4 regions of the Oerskovia sp. NPDC060338 genome follow, and region 3 is predicted to be linked to each of the others. Evidence: riboswitches for the same ligand, from Rfam matches in the RefSeq annotation. Region 3 holds a riboswitch; each other region holds the start of a gene.
What was found. Region 3 has a riboswitch for thiamine pyrophosphate ahead of thiC (phosphomethylpyrimidine synthase ThiC). Riboswitches for the same ligand answer to the same signal wherever they lie in the genome.
Positions count from the first base shown of each region.

Region 1: another riboswitch for thiamine pyrophosphate. It lies ahead of thiD (bifunctional hydroxymethylpyrimidine kinase/phosphomethylpyrimidine kinase); the one in region 3 lies ahead of thiC (phosphomethylpyrimidine synthase ThiC).
Region 2: another riboswitch for thiamine pyrophosphate. It lies ahead of ACFWGN_RS00640 (thiamine ABC transporter substrate binding subunit); the one in region 3 lies ahead of thiC (phosphomethylpyrimidine synthase ThiC).
Region 4: another riboswitch for thiamine pyrophosphate. It lies ahead of thiO (glycine oxidase ThiO); the one in region 3 lies ahead of thiC (phosphomethylpyrimidine synthase ThiC).

Region 1 covers NZ_JBHXCQ010000006.1:15,912-21,436, reverse strand. The annotation lists gene ACFWGN_RS08845 (SDR family NAD(P)-dependent oxidoreductase) at 1-38, shown strand, start outside; gene ACFWGN_RS08840 (YceI family protein) at 253-921, shown strand; gene ACFWGN_RS08835 (hypothetical protein) at 987-1,343, opposite strand; gene ACFWGN_RS08830 (HEAT repeat domain-containing protein) at 1,577-2,404, opposite strand; gene ACFWGN_RS08825 (hypothetical protein) at 2,557-2,895, shown strand; TPP riboswitch at 2,975-3,075, shown strand; gene thiD (bifunctional hydroxymethylpyrimidine kinase/phosphomethylpyrimidine kinase) at 3,067-4,656, shown strand; gene ACFWGN_RS08815 (hypothetical protein) at 4,721-4,993, opposite strand; gene ACFWGN_RS08810 (quinone oxidoreductase family protein) at 4,990-5,525, opposite strand, start outside.
Region 2 covers NZ_JBHXCQ010000001.1:136,781-142,305, forward strand. The annotation lists gene ACFWGN_RS00635 (ABC transporter permease) at 1-1,446, opposite strand, end outside; gene ACFWGN_RS00640 (thiamine ABC transporter substrate binding subunit) at 1,458-2,546, opposite strand; TPP riboswitch at 2,604-2,729, opposite strand; gene ACFWGN_RS00645 (DUF4235 domain-containing protein) at 2,899-3,168, shown strand; gene ACFWGN_RS00650 (serine hydrolase) at 3,236-4,657, shown strand; gene ACFWGN_RS00655 (YdeI/OmpD-associated family protein) at 4,720-5,157, opposite strand; gene ACFWGN_RS00660 (phosphotriesterase) at 5,329-5,525, opposite strand, start outside.
Region 3 covers NZ_JBHXCQ010000012.1:29,587-35,111, reverse strand. The annotation lists gene ACFWGN_RS15315 (sensor histidine kinase) at 1-588, shown strand, start outside; gene ACFWGN_RS15310 (response regulator transcription factor) at 585-1,247, shown strand; gene thiC (phosphomethylpyrimidine synthase ThiC) at 1,313-3,025, opposite strand; TPP riboswitch at 3,016-3,125, opposite strand; gene ACFWGN_RS15300 (diacylglycerol/lipid kinase family protein) at 3,310-4,293, opposite strand; gene ACFWGN_RS15295 (CAP domain-containing protein) at 4,362-5,444, opposite strand.
Region 4 covers NZ_JBHXCQ010000004.1:5,174-10,698, forward strand. The annotation lists gene thiE (thiamine phosphate synthase) at 1-441, opposite strand, end outside; gene ACFWGN_RS05850 (multicopper oxidase family protein) at 473-2,473, opposite strand; gene ACFWGN_RS05855 (DUF6220 domain-containing protein) at 2,476-2,931, opposite strand; TPP riboswitch at 3,142-3,219, shown strand; gene thiO (glycine oxidase ThiO) at 3,226-4,557, shown strand; gene thiS (sulfur carrier protein ThiS) at 4,623-4,907, shown strand; gene ACFWGN_RS05870 (thiazole synthase) at 5,011-5,525, shown strand, end outside.

The sequences.
Region 1 (5,525 bases), on a different contig from region 3:
ACGGAGACCCCATGCCGGGGGCGCTGCCGGCGCGCTGAGGAGAACTCCTCGCACCTCGACGAGACGGGCCGCTGTTCCTCCGGGAGCAGCGGCCCTTCTCGTCGTTCGTCGTGGCCAGGAGGTGGCCAGGTTCACCCCTCGGTTAGTTGAACTTTCTACTACTCATGGGGAATGCTCGAGGGGCACACCGACCCGGTCGGTGCGGACACCGCTGTTCTGCACCTGCAAGAACGAGCGAGAGGCCCTGCCCGGATGACGATCGACCACCCGACCCGGTACTGGAACGGCATGACGATCCCGGATGCGGGGACGTTCCTGCTGGACGAGGCCCACAAGCGGGTCGGGTTCCTCGGGAAGCACATGATGGTCTCCCCGGTCCGTGGCGAGCTCACGCGTGCGAGCGCCACGATCGTCGTCGGGGCCGACCCGCTCGCGTCGGCCGTCTCCGCGACCATGGACGCCACGAGCCTCACGACCCACCACGACGAGCGGGACGTGCACCTGCGCAGCCCTGACTTCCTGGACGTCGAGCGGTTCCCGACCGTCGACTTCCGCAGCACGTCGGTGCGCTGGCAGGGCCCGCAGGACGACGCCATGCTCAGCTGGGCGCGCCTGCGCAACCGTTCGCCCGAGCGCTCCGAGGTCCCTGCGGCCAGGATCCAGGGAGCGGGCGCGGGGCACTTCGTCGTGAGCGGTCTGCTCACGATCCGGGACGTCACCCTCCCGATCGACCTGACCATGCAGTTCGGCGGGGCGCGGCGCGACCCGTACGGTCGCGACATCTTCGGGTTCAGCGCCTCGGGCACGTTCGACCGCGAGGCCTACGGCCTCGTCTGGAACGTCGTGCTGGAGACCGGCGGGCTGCTGGTGGGCAAGAAGGTCGAGATCGAGATCGCCGGCGAGGCGATCCGGCAGGACTGAGACCCAGCAGGACCGAGATCCGGCAGGACCGAGAGGTTCGCCCGACGGCGCACGCGGTCAGCCCGTCAGGAGTGACGGCGTCCGCGGGAGGCCCCGAACGGCCCGCCCACGAACAGCCCCAGGCCGAGCACGAACCCGAAGTCGTACCAGTTCCCGTTGTTGTGGACCTCGTAGATGTTCACCGTGTCGGTGAACAAGGAGATCACGAACGTCACGGGCACGATGATGCCCTGCCACAGACCGAGCCAGAACCCCGCGGGACTGCCGTCCGCGGTGGGGGTGCCGACGTCGGGGTTGGGCCCAGGGGCGCAGGCCGCGAGCGCCAGCGCGGCGAGGACCAGTCCTGCGGCGAGGGCGATGCGTCGGCCTCGTGGTGACGTGAGCGCGGTGCGGTGGGACGTGACGTCCTGCGTCGGGTGCATGGCCGACCTCCTCGTGGCTGGACCGGACGGTCGCCCCCAGCATCCGCCGTGCCGCGCCCCGGCTCAACCGCAGGCTCGCCTCCGCCACCCGGCGCAGGCGCTGACCGCGAGTCGCTGCTGCACCTGGCCGGGCGGCCTCGGCACGACGTAGAGCGCCTCGTGGTGCGCTCCAGCATGACGTTCGTCGCGGTCCTGCTCCGACCTGTCGTCGGGGCGGGCGCGAGGCTCCGCGGTCAGGACAGGGGGCGTGTGCTCGTGGTGTCTGCCGCACGGACGCGGCGCACGCGTTGCCAGGTCTTCAGGGCACTGCGTGCTGCGCTCGCGACCGTGCTTCCGTTCGCGATGGCCGCGGTCTCCTCCGCAGGGTCTGCTGCGACGACGAGCAGCGGCTCGTGGACCAGGTCGCTCCCGGTGCGCCCGAGGGCACGGACCGCCCAGTACCGGGTTCTGGTGTCCGGACTGGCGGCCTGGTCGAGGAGCCAGGTCGTCTGGTCGGGCTCGATCGCGCCCAGGGCGTTCGACACGTAGCCCAGGAGCCCGAACCGAGGCTCGACGAGCTCGCGGCGCAGCCCGAGCGCGGCCCCGGACCCGCCGAGGTCGGCAAGGGCAGCGGCCGCGCTCTCCCGGACGCGGTGGTCCGTGTCGCCGAGCACGTCGACGAGGGTCGGCACGGCCTCGTGCGCCCCCAGGACGTCGAGCACCTCGCAGCCGACCGTCCGCTCGTAGGTGACTGGTGAGTCGAGCAGGGCGAGGGCGTAGGGCACGGCTCCCCGGAAGCCCGCGCGTCCGCAGGCTGCCGTGAGGTACCAGGGTGCCGACGCCCCGTTCTCGAGGGCGCGCAGCATCGCCGGCTCGAGCGACGCGTCGGCGAAGGCGTAGAGACGGTTGAGAGTCCGCTCGAACGTGCTGATCGGGAACCGCTCGAAGCGCAGCACGACGTCGCGCAGGGCGTCGGCGGCCTCCCGGTCGCCGGCCAGGGCGCGTTCGGCGGCGGCGTCGACAGCGTCCTCGTCGACCGCGGGATCCGGGTCGAGGAGCCGGGCGAGCAGGTCGTCGGTCATCGCGAGGCCGAGCCGCGCGACGGACGCGGGTGGACGGGAACGCTGAGAACCATGGGGCGAGCATAGGGGGCCGGCCGACCGCCGGGTCTCCTCCGAGCGGGTCCGCTACGGTGGTCGCACCGACGTCGACGACGACCACCGAGGTGACCGCCATGCCCCGCCGCACCGTCCTGCTCGCCGGAGCCGTGGCGGCGTCGTGCGGCTCCCTGGCGCTGGCCGCCGCGCTGGGCGCGACCGGGCCGGTCGCGATCCCGCCGCAGGGGCCGTGGATCGTCGGGGTCGACGCGTGGCCCGACGGGATCGACGTCTGCATCGAGGACCCTGCGGTCGAGTACGCCGTGACACCGCTCCCTCTGCCGCCGCTCCCGACGACGGTCGCTTTCGTCCCCGGCGCCGTCCGCGAGGACGTCGAGCGGGTCGTGACGTGCCTGGACCGGTACGTCCCGCTGTCGAGCATCGACGTGATGACCGTGCCGGCCGGGGTCTCGTAGGCGCCCCCCGCTGATCCGCCCCCGGGCGACACCTGGTGGTCTCCGCCGACCGTCCGGTCCGGGTGCCCGCTATCCTTCCCCCGAAGACACGGGGTGCCCGCTCCCACGAGCCGGGCTGAGAACACACCCGTCGAACCTGATCTAGCTAGCACTAGCGAAGGGATGTCGGCAATGTCGCTTGCTGCCACCACACCTGTCCTGCCCCGACCCGAACCCGCGTCCAGCACCGCACGAGAACGCGTCGGGTCGCCCGGGGCCGAGGCCTCCCGCCCCCGCGTCCTGTCCATCGCGGGCACCGACCCGACGGGAGGCGCCGGGATCCAGGCCGACCTCAAGGCGTTCGCGGCGCACGGCGCGTACGGCATGGCGGTCACGACCGCCCTGGTCGCGCAGAACACGCACGGCGTCCGCACGGTCCACGTCCCGGGCGCGGACTTCCTGACCGAGCAGCTCGACGCGGTCTCGGACGACGTGGTGATCGATGCCGTGAAGATCGGCATGGTCGCCGACGAGGCCAATGCGCGTGCCATCGCGACGTGGCTCGGCCGGGTGCGTCCGCCGTTCGTCGTGCTCGATCCCGTCATGGTCGCCACGAGCGGCCACCGCCTCCTCGACGAGGGGGCCGAGCAGGCGGTGCGCGACCTGGTCGCGCTCGCCGACCTCGTGACCCCCAACCTCCCCGAGCTGGCCGTCCTCCTGGGCGAGCCGGCCGCGACCACCTGGCCGGACGCCCTCGCCCAGGCGAGGCGCCTGCACGTGGCGAGCGGCGCCGTCGTGCTCCTGAAGGGTGGTCACCTCACGGGGGAGGAGTCGCCCGACGCGCTCGTGGGGCCCGACGACGTCACGACCTTCTCCGCGCCCCGCGTCGACACCGTGCACACCCACGGGACGGGGTGCTCGCTGTCGGCTGCGGTTGCGGCGCTCCGACCCCGGCGCGACGACTGGGCGGGCGCCGTGCGCGATGCGAAGACCTGGTTGACCGGCGCGCTGCGGGCCGGGGGAGCGTTGACGGTGGGCACGGGCCGCGGACCCGTCGACCACCTGGCGCACCTGCCCACGCTGGGCCTGCGGGCGTTCTCCGAGGAGGCCTGGGAGCGGATCGCGGGCTGGCGCGAGGCCGTCGAGAGCATGGGGTTCGTGCGGGCGCTCGCGGACGGGAGCCTCGCCGTCGAGGACTTCGGGTTCTACCTCGCGCAGGACGCCGCGTACCTCGCCGAGTACTCGCGCGTGCTGTCGCGGGCGAGCCAGCTCGCGCCGACGCCCGAGGCCCGGCAGTTCTTCGCGGGCGCGGCCGTCGAGTCGCTCGAGGTCGAGCAGGCGCTGCACCGTGACTGGTTGGGCGAGCACGCCGGGATGGACCGGGGGGCGGTCGAGAGCGTCGACCCCTCTCCCGTGACCGCCGCCTACACCAACCACCTGCACGCGGCGTCGAACGGGTCGTACGCGGAGACCGTCGCGGCGCTGCTGCCGTGCTACTGGCTGTACTCGTACATCGGCGACGTCCTGGTGCGCCGGGCGGGGGACCTCGACGGGCATCCGTACGCGCGGTGGATCTCGCTCTACGGCGACCCGGCCTTCCAGGAGGCGACGCGCACCGCGTGCTCTTTCGCCGACGAGGCCGCGCGCTGGGCCTCGCCCGCCGAGCGCGAACGCATGCTGCGCGCGTTCGAGCTGTCCTCGATGCACGAGTACCTGTTCTTCGAGCAGGGGATCGAGCGGCCGACCTGGCCCGAGGCGCCGGTCGGGGGCGCCGAGAAGTGAGCAGATGCCCCTGATCCGGGGGGAACGGGGGCATCTGCTCACTTCTCGGCGCGAGCGGCCGTCCTCACGCGCTCGTCGTCCCGCCGTCCGGGTACGAGCAGTCGTACCCGGGCGGCCACCAGCGCCACGACGTGCTGACCTCGTTCGACGACACGCCCTCGGGGCGCTCCGTGACGCACTGCGTGCGCATCTGGTCGAGCCCGACCGTCAGGTAGTAGACCGCGAGCACGCCCGTGAAGACGACCATGAGGACGGTCAGCGCCAGGCGCAGGCGGCGGTCCGTCCGCCGGGTGGGTTCGTCCTCGCCGGGGCGCGGCGGCACCCAGTCCCAGCTCACGAGGCGGCGCTCGGGACGAGCAGGACCTTGCCCGTCGTCGCGCGGCCCTCGAGCGCGCGGTGCGCGTCGGCCGCGCGGGCGAGCGGGAACGTCGCGCCCACGCGCACGTCCAGGTCCCCCGAGGCGACGAGCGCGAAGATCTCGTCGGCGCGCTCGATGAGCTCGGCGCGCGTCGCGGTGTAGTCGTCGAGCTTGGGGCGGGTCGCGAACAGCGACCCGCCCTTGTTGAGGCGCTGCAGGTCGAACGGAGGTACCTGGCCCGAGGACCCGCCGAACAGCACGAGCATGCCGCGGCGGCGCAGCGACGCGAGCGACGCCTCGAACGTGTCCTTGCCGACCGAGTCGTAGGCGACCGCGACACCCCGGCCGCCCGTGAGGTCGCGCACGATCGCGGGCAGCTCGGTCGTGAGGTCGTCGAGCTCGGCGTAGTTCAGGACGTCGGCCGCCCCGGCCGCGCGCGACAGCTCGGCCTTGGCCTCGGTCGAGACGGTCGTGATGACGCGCGCGCCGCGGCGCACCGCGAGCTGGGTCG
Region 2 (5,525 bases), on a different contig from region 3:
GGCCGCGATGGGCCCGTCGACCGCGGCGAACACGCGGGCGGGCGACGCCCCGAGCGTCGCGGCGGCCTCGCGCAGGCGCGGGTCGATCGCGCGCAGCACGGGCAGCACGGTCCTGACCACGAGCGGGATCGCGACGACCGCCTGCGCGATGGGCACGAGCAGCCCCGAGGTCCGCAGGTCCACGTCGATGCCGAGCGGCTTGTCGAGCGTGATGAGGAACCCGAACCCGACCGTCACCGCCGAGACGCCGAGCGGGAGCATGAAGACCGAGTCGAGCGCGCTGATCGCCCGCCGCCCCGTGCGCGACCGCGGACGCCGCGAGACGACGAGCGCGACGAGCCCGCCGATCACGACCGCGAGCAGGGTCGCGATCGCGGCGGTCCGGAGCGAGTTGGCCGTGGCCTCCCACACGGTCACGCTCAGGGCGTTGCGGCCGCCGGTCGTGCCGAGGTTCGCGTAGTTCGCGAGGCTCCAGCCGTCGGGGGTCTGGAACGAGCGCACGAGGAGGTTGACGAGCGGCAGGGCGATCAGGCCCAGCACGACGACGGCGGTCACCGCGAGCGGGGCCGCGTCGGCCCGCAGGCGCAGCGGCCGGGCGGCGGACGTCGCCGCGGACAGGTGGAGCGCGCGCTCGCGGCGGGTGCGGGTCCGGTTGGCGACGCTCAGCGCGACCACGACCACGACGAGCTGCACGACCGAGAGCACCGCGGCCGCGCGCAGGTCGAGGAACTGCGTGGTCTGGATCCAGATCTCGGTCTCGATGGTCCCGTACTGGACCCCGCCCAGGACGAGCACGACCCCGAACGCCGTGGCGCAGAACAGGAACACGATCGACGCGGCCGACGCGATGGCCGGGGCCAGCGACGGCAGCGTCACGGACCGGAACGCACGCCAGGGCGAGGCGCCCAGGGCGCGAGCCGCTTCCTCGGCGCGCGGGTCGAGGTGCTCCCAGAGCCCGCCGACGGTCCGCACCACGACCGAGTAGTTGAAGAACACGAGGGCCAGGACGATCGCCCCGAACGTCCCCTCGAGCCGCAGGAACCCGAGCAGCCCGCCCTCGACCAGCAGGGAGCGGAAGGCCACCCCGACCACGACGGTCGGCAGCACGAACGGCACGGTCACGAACGCGCGCAGGAACGTGCGCCCCCGGAACCGGCACCGGTACAGCACGTACGCGCCGGGCACGCCGAGCAGCACCGAGATCACGGTCCCGAGCACGCCCTGCCACAGCGTCAGCCCGATGATCCGCCAGGTCCGCGGCTCGGAGAACACCTCGGCGAAGCCGGAGAGGTCGAGGGAGCCGTTGCTGACGAACCCGCGCGCGATCAGCGTCACGACGGGCCACGCGAAGAACACCCCGAGGAACAGCAGCGGCAGCCCGGCGGCGAGCCCCCACAGGAGGACCCGCCCGCCGCGCTGCACCGCCGCGGGCACGCCGCGGCTCACGGGCAACGTGCTCAGCCGATCACCGTCGACGTCCACGCCTTGATCCACTCGTCGCGGTGGGCGGTGATGTCGGCCGGCGCGACCTCGAAGGGCGACGGGGACAGGGGCGCGAACTCGGCCCAGCCCTCGGGCAGCTCGGTGTCCGCGTCCGCCGGGTACATGTACATGTTGTCGGCGATGTCGGCCTGGAACGCGTCGCTCACGAGGAAGTCGACGAGCTTCTTGGCGCCCTCGGGGTTCTTGGCCCCGGCCAGCACGCCCGTGTACTCGACCTGGCGGAAGCAGGTGTCGAGCAGCGCACCCGTCGTGGTCTCGGTGCCGTCCTCGGTGACCGTGAACGCGGGCGACGTCGAGTAGGACAGCACGAGGGGGCGCGGGCCCTTGCCCTCGGAGCCGGAGAAGTCGACGTAGTAGGCGTCGGACCATCCGTCAGCGACCTTGACGCCGTTGTCCTCGAGCTTGCTCCAGTAGCCCTCCCAGCCGTCCTCGCCGTAGGCGCCGACGGTCGCGAGCAGGAACGACAGCCCGGGCGACGACGTCGCGGGGTTGGTCACGACGAGCAGGTCCTTGTACTCGGGCTCGGTCAGGTCGTCGAGGGTCACGGGCTCGGGGATGCCCGCTGCCGTGAACCAGGCGTGGTCGACGTTGACGCAGACGTCGCCGAGGTCCACGGGGGTGAGCTCGCCGTCCCCGACGGCGTACTGGGCCGCCGAGTCGGCGAGGCCCGCGGGCGTGTAGGGCTCGAGCACGCCCTCGTCGATCGCGCGGGTCGCGAACGAGTTGTCGATGCCGAACACGACGTCGCCGAGCGGCGCGTCCTTGGTCAGGATCAGCTGGTTGACGAGCGCTCCGCCGTCGCCGGGAGCGACCTGCTTGACGGTCAGCCCGGACTCCTTCTCGAACGCGGCGAGGACGTCCTCGCTCACGTTGAAGGAGTCGTGCGTGACGAGCGTGACGGTGCTCGCCTCCGCGCTCGAGGTGTCGCCCGCGCCTGTGTCGGTCGACCCGGCACAGGCCGTGAGAGCCAGCGCGCTGAGCCCGCCGACGAGACCGAGGCCGATCTTGTGAGCGGGGCCGCGGCGGGTACTGATGGTGTTCACGTGTCCTCCTTGGACGTCACAGGAGGGGGACCTCGCGCACGGAAGGTCCGTGAGCGAGGCTGGAGAAGCCCGACTTCCTCCACCGGTGCTAACCGGATCAGGTTCGAGGGTCTGCGGTGGTCCGCACTCTCAGCGCCTGTTGCCCGTTGTCTCCGGGCGGTCGGCGCTCCCCTGTCGTTCACCTGCGACTTTACACCGCGGCCCGACGGCGCGGGCAGGGGTCCGGCGTGTGGTCTCGCCCGAGGCGCGCCCCGCCCGGGGCGACGGCTACGGTGGGACCTGAGCTCCGCCGTCGGGCACGTGCACGACGCGCGGCGCGCCCCGCCCGCCGCACCCTCACCAGGAGGTCCACATGGCCGAGAACGAGCAGACCCTCACCGAGAAGGTCGCGACCGTCGCCCTGACGCTGGCCGCGGGCTGGGTCGCGCAGAAGGTCGTGAGCTTCGCGTGGGCCAAGGCGACGGGGCACGACGCCCCCAAGGACCTGGACGACCCCGAGGTCGGCATCATCAGCGCTGTCACGTTCGCCGCGGCCGCTGCGGCCGCGAGCGTGTTCGCCCGCCGTTTCGCGGGGCGCGAGGCCAAGCGCGTCGTGACGCGGCTCGCGGCCCGCGCGTCCTGAGACCGGGGTCGGGCGGCACCGGCGGGTCCGCACCCGCCGCGCGAGGGTCGTTCCGTAGGGTGTCTCGATGCCCTCCCTCTCTGCTGCCCGACGCCGTCGCTCACCCCTCGTCGGAGGCCTCCTCGTCGTGGGGCTCGCACTGACCGGGTGCTCGTCGTCCGGGAACGGCTCCGAGGTGCCGCCCACGCCGAGCGCGGCCCCGACCGCGGTCGCGCTGCCCGGCGGCACGGTGGGCAAGGCGGCCGGCTGGGTGCTCGAGGTGCTCAACGCGGACGCTTCGCCCGACGCCGCGACGCTGGACCGGCGGTTCGCCCGGTCGTTCCTGGACCAGGTTCCCGCCGCGCAGCTCGTGCCCGTCCTTGACCAGCTCCGCGCGGACCGGGAGTGGGTGCCGGTCTCGGTCGACGTGGTCGACGCGGACGAGAAGCAGTCCGCGCTGACGATCGTCGGGGCGAGCGGTCAGTACTTCACGATGCAGATCGGGGTCGATGCGGACAGCCGCATCGAGACCCTGTTCTTCGGCCCGGGCGACGACCCGCACCGCGAGCCCGCGGCGAGCTGGGACGAGCTGGGCGAACGCCTCGACGCCGTGGACGCGCAGAGCTCGCTGCTCGTGGCCCAGGTCCTGGACAACGGGACGTGCCAGGCGGTCGAGGAGGCCCCCGGCGGCACGGAACCGGACGAGGTGCTGCCGCTCGGCTCGATCTTCAAGCTCTACGTGCTGGGCGCGGTGTCGCAGGCCGTCGAGGCCGGGACGCTGACCTGGGACGACGAGCTGACCGTGACCGACGACGTGCGGTCGCTGCCCTCTGGCCAGCTCCAGGACGCGCCCACGGGCACCGTGGTCACGGTGCGCGAGGCGGCCGGGCTCATGATCTCGATCAGCGACAACACCGCGACCGACCTGCTGGTCCAGGCCGTGGGGCGTGACGCCGTCGAACGCGCGCAGGCCGAGCTGGGGCACGCCGACCCGTCCCTGAACACCCCGTTCCTGACGACCCGCGACGCGTTCGCGATCGCGTGGGGCTCGCCGTCGCAGGCCACCGGGTGGGCCGCGGCCGGCACCGCGGAACGGCGCGCGATGCTCGACGCGCTGCCCGGCGGGCCCCTCGACGTCGACCCCGCGGGAGTGACCACGCCCGTGTGGCAGGACGACGTCGACTGGTTCGCGACGTCGTCGGACCTGTGCGCCGCGCACGTCTGGTTGCACGACCGCGGCGAGCAGGACCCCGTGGTCCGTGAGGTGCTCTCGGTCAACCCCGGCATCGAGGTCGACACGACGGCCTGGCCCTACGTCGCGTTCAAGGGCGGCAGCGCGCCGGGCGTCCTGGCGGGCTCGTGGCTCGCGGAGGACGCCGAGGGCGACACGTACGTCGTGACCGTGCAGCTCGCCGCCACGGACCCGGCCGTGCTCGCGGACCCGATGGTGCTGGTCGACACCGCGGAGAGCGCGTTCGCGCTGCTGGGAGGGCCTGCGGGCTCGGAGTAGGGCGTGCTGCCCCCGGGGACCGGGGCCGACCGTCGTCCTGCCGAGGATCTCCGGCGTGGGACCTACCCGCCGGGAGCCAGGTCCGCGACGGCCTTGTCGATCCGCCGCTGCCGGGTCTCGGGGGTCTTCGCGGCCTCGATCGGCTCGACCAGCGCGCGCCGACGGCTGAACGACAACTCGTCGAACGCCGCACGCGCCTCGGCCGTGAGCGCTGCCGCGAGGTCGTCGGGCACCGTGACCTCGCGCGGTGCGTCGTCGACCTCGATCTCGACGTCCACCTCGTCGCCGCCCGACACCCCGGCGGCCTCCCTGTTCTCCGCGCTGAGCGCGATCATGAACCGTCCCTGGTACGGCGCGACCGAGCTGCGGTAGGTGTGCCCGCCGAGCGTGACGCGCACCGGGACGCGCTTGCCCGCGCCGAGCGCGGTGACCACGTCGTCGGGCACGGGGAGGCCGGTGGCCGTCTTGCCGCTCTGGAGGATCGTCGTCCGGAATCGCATGGGCCGAGTTTTCCACCGGCCCGACGACGTCGCGCGCCGACCGCCCGACGCTCGCGTCGCCGTCGGCCGGGTGGGTCCCCCGGGCCGAGGTAGAACGTGCTGCGCGAGGTAGAACGCACCGCGCACTACCTCGCGCAGCACGTTCTACCTCGCGGTCAGCCGGCCACCCGGTCACGCCGTCAGCATCGCCGCCGGGTTGTCGTGCGTCAGCCGGCGCAGCACCTCGCGCTCGACGCCGCGCTCGGCGAGCATCTCGGTGAAGACCGTCGGCACGTACGCGAAGCCGTTGCCACCGTTCTGCACCCACATCTGCTTGAGGAACACGTCGTGGCTCAGGAGCACCTGCCCAGCGAACCCCAGGTCGACGA
Region 3 (5,525 bases):
AACCTCCGCCTGGTCGTCGGCATCCTGCGCAGCTCGTCGCAGGCCGGGCCCGGCGAGCCGGGCGAGGAGGCGCCGGCCGCGCCGCAACCCACGCTCGACGACGCGGACGAGCTGATCGACCTCGCACGCAGCGCGGGCGCCGAGGTGCGCGACGCGCGGCTGGGCGAGCCGTTCCTCCTGTCCCCCGCGGCGCAGCTCACGGTGTACCGCGTGCTCCAGGAGGCGCTGACCAACGCGCGCCGCCACGCGCCGGGGCGCGCGATCGAGGTCGTGACCGACTACCAGCAGGCCGCGCTCGTCCTCACGGTGACCAACCGGTTGCCGGTCGCGGCGATCAGCACCATGGGTCCGGCCAGGCCTTCCGACCCGTCCAGCGACCCGACCCCTCCCGGTCACGGCCTCATCGGCATGACCGAACGAGCGGCCCTCGTCGGCGGGACCCTCAGCGCGGGACCGGTCCCCGGAGACGGCTGGCGGGTCCGGCTCACGGTCCCCCGGCCGGCCGACGCCGTGTCCCCCACCATCCCCGTGCGCTCGGCGACGTCCGCGGACGAGCCGGGCCCCGCCGTCGGGCAGGAGGCCCCATGACCAGAGTGGTGCTGGTCGACGACCAGGCCGTCGTCCGCGCAGGCTTCACCGTGATCCTCGAGAGCGAGGGCTTCGAGGTCGTGGGCGAGGCGGCGAACGGCACGGACGCCGTGCGCGTCGCGCGCCGGGAGCGCCCCGACGTCGTGTGCATGGACGTCCGCATGCCCGGCGGGGACGGCATCACGGCGACGCGCGCGCTCGCGGGACCGGGCGTCGTCGACCCCGTGCCGGTGCTCGTGGTGAGCACGTTCGACCTGGACGACTACGTGTTCGGTGCCCTGGAGGCCGGGGCGAGCGGGTTCCTGCTCAAGGACGCCGAGCCCGACGTGCTGGTCGACGCGGTGCGGCGCGTGGCGTCGGGCGAGGGTCTCGTCGACCAGACGCTCACGCGCCGCGTGATCGACGAGTTCGCCCGACGACGGTCCCCCGCCGCGCCGGACGAGACCGCCTCGGGACTGCTCACCGCGCGCGAGCACGACATCCTGGCGCTGCTGTGCCGCGGGCAGTCGAACGCCGAGATCGCCGCGACGCTGTTCCTCGAGGCGAGCACCGTGAAGTCGCACCTGAGCCGGATCATGACCAAGACGGGCATGCGCGACCGTGTCCAGCTCGTGGTGTGGGCGTACGAGCACGGGATCGCGGCGCCGTCGGCACGGTGACCCGGCCCAGGTAGGACGTCCTGCGCGAGGTAGTGCGCGCTGCGTCCTATCTCGCGCAGGACGTTCTACCTCGGCGCCACGGGCTCGCTCGGCGCCACGGGCTGGGCGGGAGTCACGGGGAGGTACACCCGGCCGCCCGCGTCCGCGAACTCGCTCGACTTCTCCGCCATGCCGGCCTCGATCGCCTCGACCGACGTCAGCCCGTTCTCCTCGGCGTACTCGCGCACGTCCGCCGAGATCCGCATCGAGCAGAACTTGGGCCCGCACATCGAGCAGAAGTGCGCGGTCTTGGCGGGCTCGGCCGGCAGGGTCTCGTCGTGGAACGCGCGGGCCGTGTCCGGGTCGAGCGAGAGCGCGAACTGGTCGTGCCAGCGGAACTCGAACCGGGCACGGGACAGCGCGTCGTCCCGGAGCTGCGCGCGCGGGTGGCCCTTTGCGAGGTCGGCCGAGTGCGCCGCGATCCTGTACGTGATGACCCCCGTCTTGACGTCGTCGCGGTCGGGCAGCCCCAGGTGCTCCTTGGGCGTGACGTAGCAGAGCATCGCGGTCCCGGCCTGCGCGATGATCGCGGCCCCGATCGCGGACGTGATGTGGTCGTACGCGGGCGCGATGTCGGTCGCGAGCGGGCCGAGCGTGTAGAACGGCGCCTCCTCGCACAGCTCCTCCTCGAGGCGCACGTTCTCGACGATCTTGTGCATGGGGACGTGCCCCGGGCCCTCGATCATGACCTGCACGCCGTAGGACTTCGCGACCTTGGTCAGCTCGCCCAGCGTGCGCAGCTCGGCGAACTGGGCCGCGTCGTTGGCGTCCGCGATCGAGCCCGGGCGCAGGCCGTCGCCCAGCGAGAACGTCACGTCGTAGTCGCGCAGGATCTCGCACAGCTCCGCGAAGTGCGTGTACAGGAACGACTCCTGGTGGTGCGCGAGGCACCAGGCAGCCATGATCGAGCCGCCGCGGGACACGATGCCCGTGACGCGGCGAGCGGTCAGCGGGACGTAGCGCAGGAGGACGCCCGCGTGCACGGTCATGTAGTCGACGCCCTGCTCGGCCTGCTCGATCACGGTGTCGCGGTAGATCTCCCACGTGAGCTGTGAGGGATCGCCCTTGACCTTCTCGAGCGCCTGGTAGAGCGGCACGGTCCCCACGGGGATCGGGGAGTTGCGCAGCACCCACTCGCGGGTCTCGTGGATGTCCTTGCCCGTCGAGAGATCCATGAGGGTGTCCGCGCCCCAGCGGGCGGCCCACACCATCTTCTCGACCTCCTCCTCGATCGAGGACGTCACGGCCGAGTTGCCGATGTTCGCGTTGATCTTCACGCCGAACGCCTTGCCGATGATCATGGGCTCGATCTCGGGGTGGCGGCGGTTGGCCGGGATCACGGCCCTGCCCCGCGCGACCTCGTCGCGCACGAGCTCGACGTCGACGCCCTCGCGGGCCGCGACGAAGCGCATCTCGTCGGTCACGACCCCGGCCCGCGCCCAGGCGAGCTGCGTCCGGGCGCCACCCGTGCCGCGCTCGGTGGTGGCGGCGTTGGGCCGGAGCCAGGACGCACGCAGGGCGGGCAGGCCCCCCGCGAGGTCGAACGCCGCGGGGTCGTCCGACGCGGTGTACGGGCCCGAGGTGTCGTACAGGTCCAGGTGCTCGCCGTTGCTCAGGTGCACGCGGCGCTCGGGGACGCGCAGGTGCGCGGCGCCCGGGACGGGGTGGTGGACCTTGGCGGACCCCGCGATGGGTCCGGTCGTGATGGTGTGCGCGGGCACAGCGGTCTCAGAGCTCATTGCTCTCTCCCTACGTCGGCATGATCCGAACAGGTTCGAACGGTCGGCGGCGCTGAGCCGCCCTCTCAGCTCGCTGCTGCGAGCTCCCGTGGGTGTGTGGAGTTGTGGGTCGTGCTGGTGGTGCGGTGGTGCGGTGTGCTGGGTGGTGCGCGGCCACCGTAGCGCACGGCGCTGGGCGCCGGCGCGCGCGTCCCACGACCGCCCCTCTCCCCGTGAGTGCGGAGTTCTTGCGAGAAACGCCGGGCGTGTCGCACAAGAGCTCCGCACTCAGCGACTGGCCTGGATCACCCGCCCGTGGGCGCGCCCTCCGCGATGTCGTCGGACGTGTCGGGCTGGTACACGCACACCCACAGCGCCCCGGCGCGCACGCTGACCTCGAGCTTCCTCGACGGCTCGATCACGTCGCCGTCGAGCTGGCGTGGCTGCGGCCGGTCGGAGATCACCGAGATCCGTGACCCGCGCAGCACCTCCATGTTGGGGACGCGCCTGCGTCCACGCAGCACCCCGACGAGGAGCTGGACCCAGTGGCCCAGGTTGCGGGGCGCGAGGATCGCGACGTCCATCTGCCCGTTGTCGGGCACGGCGTCGGGCAGCAGGTTGACGCCCGCCTGGAGCTTGCCGACGTTCCCCACGAGCACGCTGCGCGCCCGACGGCGCAGCACCGGCCGGTCGTCCACGCGCACCTCGACCTTCATCTCGTCGTCGGCGAGGTGCTTGAACGCCGAGACGACGTAGGCGAGAGCACCCGCCTTGGCCTTGAGCGCTGTCGGTGCGTCCTCCATCATCGCGGCGTCGAGCCCCATGCCCGCCATGACGGCGAACGCCTGACCGTCGACCTCGCCGACGTCCACGGCGCGGCGCCCGCGGTCGAGCGCGAGGCGGATGCCGTCCTCCGGGCTCGGCGGGATGCCGAGGTTGGTCGCGAGGAGGTTGCCCGTGCCGCCGGGCAGGACCGCGAGCGCCGCGTCGGTCCCGACGAGCCCCTCGATGCAGGCTCGCACGGTGCCGTCACCGCCGCTGACGAACACGACCTCGGCGCCGTCGTCGACGGCCTGCCGGGCCTGGCCGGTGCCGGGATCCTCGGCGGTCGTCTCGAGCCAGGCGGGGGCGGGCCAGCCCGCGTCGGCGAGCTGGGACTCGATGGTCCGACGGAGCTCGTCGAGCCCATCGACCCGGTTCGGGTTGACGATGACCGCCGAGCGGAGCGGGGCGTGGTCGAGACGTTGCTGGGCGGCGGGCTCGGGCGTTGCTTCGGGGGACGGGTTCACACCTGAGTATGTCGCGGCGTGCACCGGCTCGCCCGGCAAGCGGACACCTCGGACCCTTCCGGGCGTCCTCAGTACCCGAAGACCTGCACCCAGGTGTTTCCCGCGCGCCCCAGTCCCATCGCCGTGAAGTCGCAGTTGAGGATGTTCGCGCGGTGCCCCTCGGACGCCATCCACGCGTCGACCACGGCCTGGGCGGTCTGCTGACCGGCCGCGATGTTCTCGCCGCCGGGCTGTGCGTACCCCTGGGCGGTCACGCGGTCGCCGAAGGTCCGCCCGTCGAGGCTCGTGTGGCTGAAGTACCCCTGGTCGACCATGTCCTGCGCGTGCAGGGTCGCGGCGCGGGCGAGCTGGTCGTCGGCGCGCAGGGCCGGGCAGCTCGCGGCCGCACGGTGCGTGTTGACGAGGTCCAGCACGGCGGCCATGTCTCCCGTGCCCGACGACGGGGCTCCCCCGGTCGAACCGGTTCCGCCCGTCGAGGGGGCGGGGTCCGCGAGCAGCGCGGCCTGGGTCACGGCGCCCGCCACGCCGTCGGGCTCGAGGCCCTGCGCCGCCTGGAACGTGCGCAGGGCGCGGTCGGTCCCCGCACCGAACTCGCCGTCGGCCAGGACCGTGGCCCCGTGCACCTGAAGCCGCTCCTGGATCGCCTGGACCTCGGGTCCGGTCGCGCCGAGCTGCGGCGGGCCTGCGGGGGCGGTCGCCTCGGGCGCGGGCTCTGGAGTCGGCTCCGGGGACGCCGCCGCGGGCGCGTCGGGGACCGGGGTGGTCACCTGTGCGTCCGGCGCGGTCTGCGGCGAGGTCGGCTGCCGTGCCGTACCGCCCTCGGCGAGGACCGGCCCGCGCGAGGCGTCGCTCCGGCTCGCGCGGTCGACGTCGCGGCCGAGCGCGGCGTCCCAGCGCGCGCCGATCGGCTCGAGCCCCGGTCCCTGGCCGCCGACCTCCTGGACGGCCGGGACCGCGAGCAGGCCGCCCACGAGGCCGAGCGTGACCACCATGACCTGGGGCAGCGCGGTCGCGCGACGCCCCTCGCCCCCCGCACGGGCGTGGCGGACGGCCTCGGCCCGGCGTCGGCGCCGGGCGGCGCCGGACGGCGGCGACGCGATCTGCTCGGCGCGACGACGCTCGGCCCGGGTCTGCGGAAGGTGGTCGGGCACGGGGGAATCCAGCGGCACGAGGGACCTTCCGTCAGTGGAACGTGGGCTGATCGTCCAGTATGCCCGTTCCGTGGGAGCGTG
Region 4 (5,525 bases), on a different contig from region 3:
GAAGTAGTCGACCTCGGGGTCGGCCTCGGCGGCCGCCGCCTGCGCGAGCGAGTGCGTCGAACGGCCCAGCACCGGGCCCTGCCCCAGGAGGGACCGGACCGCGGGCACGGGCAGGTCGCCCTGGCCCGTGTGCACCACGGGTGCCCCGGCGAGCAGCGCGACGTCGGCCCGGTCGTTGACGGCCCACAGGGCCCCGTGCTCGGTCGCGACGCGCGCGACGGTCTCCTGGAGCTCGAGCTCGCGCGCGACGTCGAGCCCCTTGTCGCGCAGCTGGACGACGTCGACGCCGCCCGCGAGCGCCGCGTGCAGGAAGTCCTCCAGGTCTCCGCGCTCCTCGCGCGCGTCGGTGCACAGGTACAGCCGGGCGGCCGCGAGCCGGGAGCGGGCGCCGTCTCCCGCCGAGGTGTCGACGGGGCGGGGCGCGGGGTGGGTGGTCGTCACGCGCCCAGGGTAGGCCGCGCGGACCGGTCGGTCACTCGGGTGCGTTCCCGGTGGACCCTCCGTGCCGGAAGGGCGTGGTCACTCCCCGGTACACGAGGTGGGTCACCATGCCCTGCGCGGCGTGGTCGAGGTTGTGGCAGTGGTCCATCCAGATCCCCGGGTTGTCGGCGAGGAGCTCGACCTCCCAGACCTCGCCCGGACGGACGTCGAACGTGTCGCGCAGCACCGCGGCGCCGGTCGGTTCCCGCCCGTCGACCGAGAGCACCCTGACGTGGTGCCCGTGCGGGTGCATGGGGTGGGTCTCCGAGCTCCGGTTCACGATGCGCAGGAGGACGCGGTCCCCCTCGTCGACGACGGTCGAGGGGACGTGGGGGTACACCTTCCCGTCGATCGTGTACCCGTACACCGGCACGCCGCCGTCGAACCGTGGCAGGCGGTCCAGGACGAGCGTCGCGGTCACGTCGGGTGCGGGTGCGGTGCCAGGTCCGGCCCCGGCCCCGCCCTCGGGCGGCGAACCGTAGGCCAGCAGGTCGAGGTCCTCGTCGGGGACGGCCCACCGGTCCGCGTCCCCCGGGGCGGCGTCGGCGTCGGCGCCCGCCCCGGCGTCGGGCACGAGCTCCAGGCCGATGTCCTCCTCGCCGTCGACCGCCAGGCGCACGGGGTGGGAGGGCATGGTGAGCTCGACGTCGTAGCGGCCTCCCGCCGGGACGCGCAGCGCGAGGCCGCTCACCTCCTCGGCGCCGGGAACGTCCGTGCCGTCGACGGCGACCACACGGAAGCCGGCCCCGTCCACCCCGATCCGGTGCGGCACCTGGTCGGCGTCGAGGAGCCGCAGCCGTACCCGTTGCCCGGGCGTGGCCGCGAGCTGCTCGACCTCGTCGCTGCCCGCGAGCGTCGTCGTGCCGCTGAGGGTGTGGACCGGGAGCACCAGGTCGAGGTCGGCGACCGGGCCCGAGGCCGGGAGCACGACGAGCGTGCCGAAGAGCCCCCGGCGCACCCCGTCGGACGAGCTCTGGTGCGTGTGGTACCAGTACGTCCCGGGCTGGTCCGCGACGAACCGGTAGGTGAAGGACCGCCCGGGCAGGACGGCGTCCTGCGTCACGCCCGCGACCCCGTCCTCGCCGTTGGGCACGTCGTAGCCGTGCCAGTGCACGCTGACGCCCGCCCGGACGTCCTCGTTGTGGAGCTCGACCTCGACGACCTGCCCGACCTGGGCCCGGATCTCGGGCCCCGGCAGGGAGCCGAAGCTCCAGGCCTGCACCACCTCTCCCGACGGGAGGGTCAGGTCCGACTCGCGGGCCGTGAGGGTCACCGGCACCCGCTGCCCGGGAACGTCCGCGGGGGTCCGGAGCTCGGTCACGTCCACGGTCGGGGCGCCGCCGCCCGCAGCCGAGAGCTCGTCGGTCGCGGGCTCGTCCGCGGCGTGTCCGCTCCCGGTGTGCGCTCCCGTGCCCGGGGCTGCGGCGCCCGCGGCCCCGACGGCACCGGGACCGACCACCTCGAGATGCACCTCTGCCCGGCTCGCCCACCAGGCGAGCCCGAGCGGCAGGAGCAGCACGAACGCCGCGGCGAGGCTCACGCCCCGCACGACGCCCGCGTCACGCCCGGCGAGCACGAGCCACGTCACGAGGGTCGCGGCCGCGACGAGGAGCACGACGACGCCCCCGCTGAGGGGCCCGACGGGGTAGCCGACCACCAGCACGAGGACCAGCTCCCCGGCGGTGGCGTACGCCGCCCCGAGGAGGCAGGCCTGGCGCGCCGGCATCGCTGGACGGCCCCTGCCGACGACGAGCACGACGAGCGCGAGCACCGCCCCGCCGACGGCGAGCGGGAGCCCGACGAGCACCTTCTCCTGGACGAACCACCACCCGTGCCCGCCCAGCAGGACCACGACCCCGACACGCAGCACGAGCGCCACGGTCGCGAGCGCGACCCACGGGCCGCGCCGCGGCCGGAGCGCGGCGAGCACCCACCCGGCCCCGCCCGCGAGGGCGAGGACCAGGTAGACGAGCTGGAGGGCGGGGACGGTCACCGTCAGACGTTCCCGGGGGCGGTGGTCGACGCCGGGCTGGGCACGCGCCCTTCCATCACGAGCGCCCGAGCCCTGGACGCGACGGTCCCCGTGACGCCGAGGATCGCGAGCCCGTTGAGGGCGTGGAAGCCGAGCATGACGGTGCCCGCCGTGGTGATCTCACCGGGGGGCGGCTCCGACCCCGTGAGGACTCCGGTGAGGATGAACAGGATCGTCTGGAACAGCAGGAGGCCGAACCCGAGCACGGCCAGCCACACGGTGCGTCTCCCGGCCTTGGCGAGGGCGGCGAACACGATCGACAGGATCATCAGCAGGGGCAGCACGATGCGGCCGCTCGTCCCGTGGATCGCGAAGAGCTCGTCGTCGGGGTCGCTGAACACGCCGACGGCGGCGAAGTAGAACTGCATGACCACGGCGACGACCACGAGGACGCTGATCACGAGGAATGTCTTGCGCATGAGGAGCTCCACCTGAAGCGGGGAAGGTGGGCGGGCCGCTCGGGTCCGCGGCGGGGCGGTCGATGCTCGACCGCTCGGGGAGGCCGTCCCTGGAGGGAGGTCGCACGCACGGGAGTCGGATGTCCCAGCGGATACACCGAGAGAGGTCGGCAACGCCCCGGTTGATACACGGTCGGCGACCGGACGCGTGCGTTGTAGGGTGGCCGCGAAGCACGGGAGCCCCGCACGGGGCTGAGAGGGCGAGAGCCGACCGTCGAACCTGATCTGGGTCATGCCAGCGAAGGGAGCGAGCGCATGTGCGCAGCCCTGTCCACCGACCACCCTGCACTGCCCGCGCGCCCACCGGGGCGCGGCGAGAGCCCGCGGGGCGTGCCGCCGTCGGGCGCGGTGGGGCGAGCCGCGCCCGCCCACCGGAGGACCACGGACGAGAGGCCCGACGGCGCCACGGACGTCCTCGTCGTGGGCGGCGGCATCGTGGGGCTCACCGCGGCCTGGCGGGCCTCTCGCGCGGGCCTGCGCGTCACCGTCCTGGACCCTTCCCCCGGAGACGGCGCTACCCACGCCGCGGCCGGGATGCTGGCGCCCGTGACCGAGGCCGACTTCGGCGAGGAGGCCGCGCTGCGCCTGGGCTCCGACTCCGCGGCGCGCTGGCCGGTGTTCGCGGCCGAGCTCGAGGCGGACTCGGGGCTGAGCGTGGGCCTGCGGACGACCGGGACCCTCACGCTGGCCTACGACGGCGACGACCTCGCGCTCGGGCGCCGCGTGCGCGCGCTGCAGGAGGCATGGGGGCTCGACTCGACCGAGATCTCGGTCGCCGCGGCGCGCGAGCGGGAGCCGCTCGTCGGTCCGCGCGTCGCCGGGGCGTTCTGGGCGCCCGGCGACCACCAGGTCGACCCGCGCGCGGTGCACCGCGCCCTGACCGCAGCCCTCGCGCGGGACCCGCGTGCCGCCGTCGTGCACCGCCGGGCGGTGCGGCTGCTCCGCTCGACGGGCCTCGGCACTCCCGTGACCGGAGCCCTCGACGACGCGGGGGTCGAGCACCGCGCGGGAACCGTGGTCCTCGCGGCGGGCGCGGACTCGGGCGACCTGCTCGGGGACGTCCCCGAGGTGTGCGCCCCGACCCGTCCGGTGAAGGGGCAGACGCTGCGGCTCGACGCCCCCGCGTGGTTCACGCTCGACCACGTGGTGCGCGGGATCGTGCAAGGGCGTCCGGTGTACGTCGTACCGCGTACGCCTGGACCCGACGGGCACCGCGAGGTCGTGGTCGGCGCGACGAGCGAGGAGCACCCCGACGACCGGCGTGCGACCGCGGGCGGCGTCTTCGCGCTCCTGCGCGACGCGCGCGCCCTGCTTCCCGGGCTGGACGAGCTGGCTCTCGTCGAGGTCACGCCGCGCGTGCGACCGGGCACCCCGGACAACATGCCGTTCCTGGGGCCCACCACCGTTCCCGGCCTGGTCCTCGCGACCGGCCACTACCGCAACGGCGTGCTGCTCGCTCCCGTCACGGCGGCCGCGATCGACGCGGTCCTGACCGGGGAGCCGGTGCCGTCCGCGGTCGCGGCGATCGACCCGCTGCGCTTCTCGCCCACCCCTACCCCCGCGAGACAGAGGCTCGCGTCGAGGTAGCGGGGCGGGCCCCTCTCCCTCGACGGCAGACCTCTACCTCGGCGACCCACCTCCTGGAGGACCGCATGACCCACCCGACTCTCCCCGCGGCCACCGGTGCGCGGCCCACGAACCCGCCCGCGACCGGGAGCGCCCTCGTCAACGGCGAGCACCACCCGCTCACCGCCCCGACGACCGTCGCAGCCCTCGTGGCCGCGCTGCTGCCCGAGCTCGTCGGGGACAGCGGAGACGTCCCCCGGGGCGTCGCGGTCGCGATCGACGACGCCGTGCTCCCCCGCAGCACGTGGCCGTCCACGACCCTGCGCGACGGCGACCGCGTCGAGGTCGTCACGGCGGTGCAGGGTGGTTGAGGCGGCGCGCGGCACGACCGGCGCGCCCGGTCCGGCGCACGCCGGTTCCCCGGCAGCGGACCCTCTCGTCGTCGCGGGCGTCCCCCTCGGCTCCCGCCTGGTCATGGGCACGGGCGGCGCGGCGAACCTGCTGACGCTCGAGGACGCCCTCGTGGCGTCCGGGACCGCGCTCACGACCGTCGCGATGCGCCGCGTCGCGAGGGTGCGCCCGACAGCTGACCGAGCCCGCCCGGGCACCGCAGGCGCGGGCGGTGGTGCGGGCGGTGGTGCGGGCGGTGGTGCGGGCGGCGGTGCGGGCGGTGGTGCGGGCGAGACCGGGATCTGGGGGCTGCTCGAGCGCCTCGGCATCCGTGCCCTGCCCAACACCGCGGGCTGCTTCTCGGCCAAGGAGGCCGTCCTCACGGCCCACCTCGCGCGCGAGGCGTGCGGCACGGACTGGGTCAAGCTCGAGGTGATCGCCGACGACGTGACGCTCCTGCCCGACCCGATCGGGCTCGTCCAGGCCGCCGAGACCCTGGTCCGCGACGGCTTCGTCGTGCTGCCGTACACCAACGACGACCCGATCCTCGCGCGGCGCCTCGAGGACGTGGGGTGCGCTGCGGTCATGCCGCTCGGGGC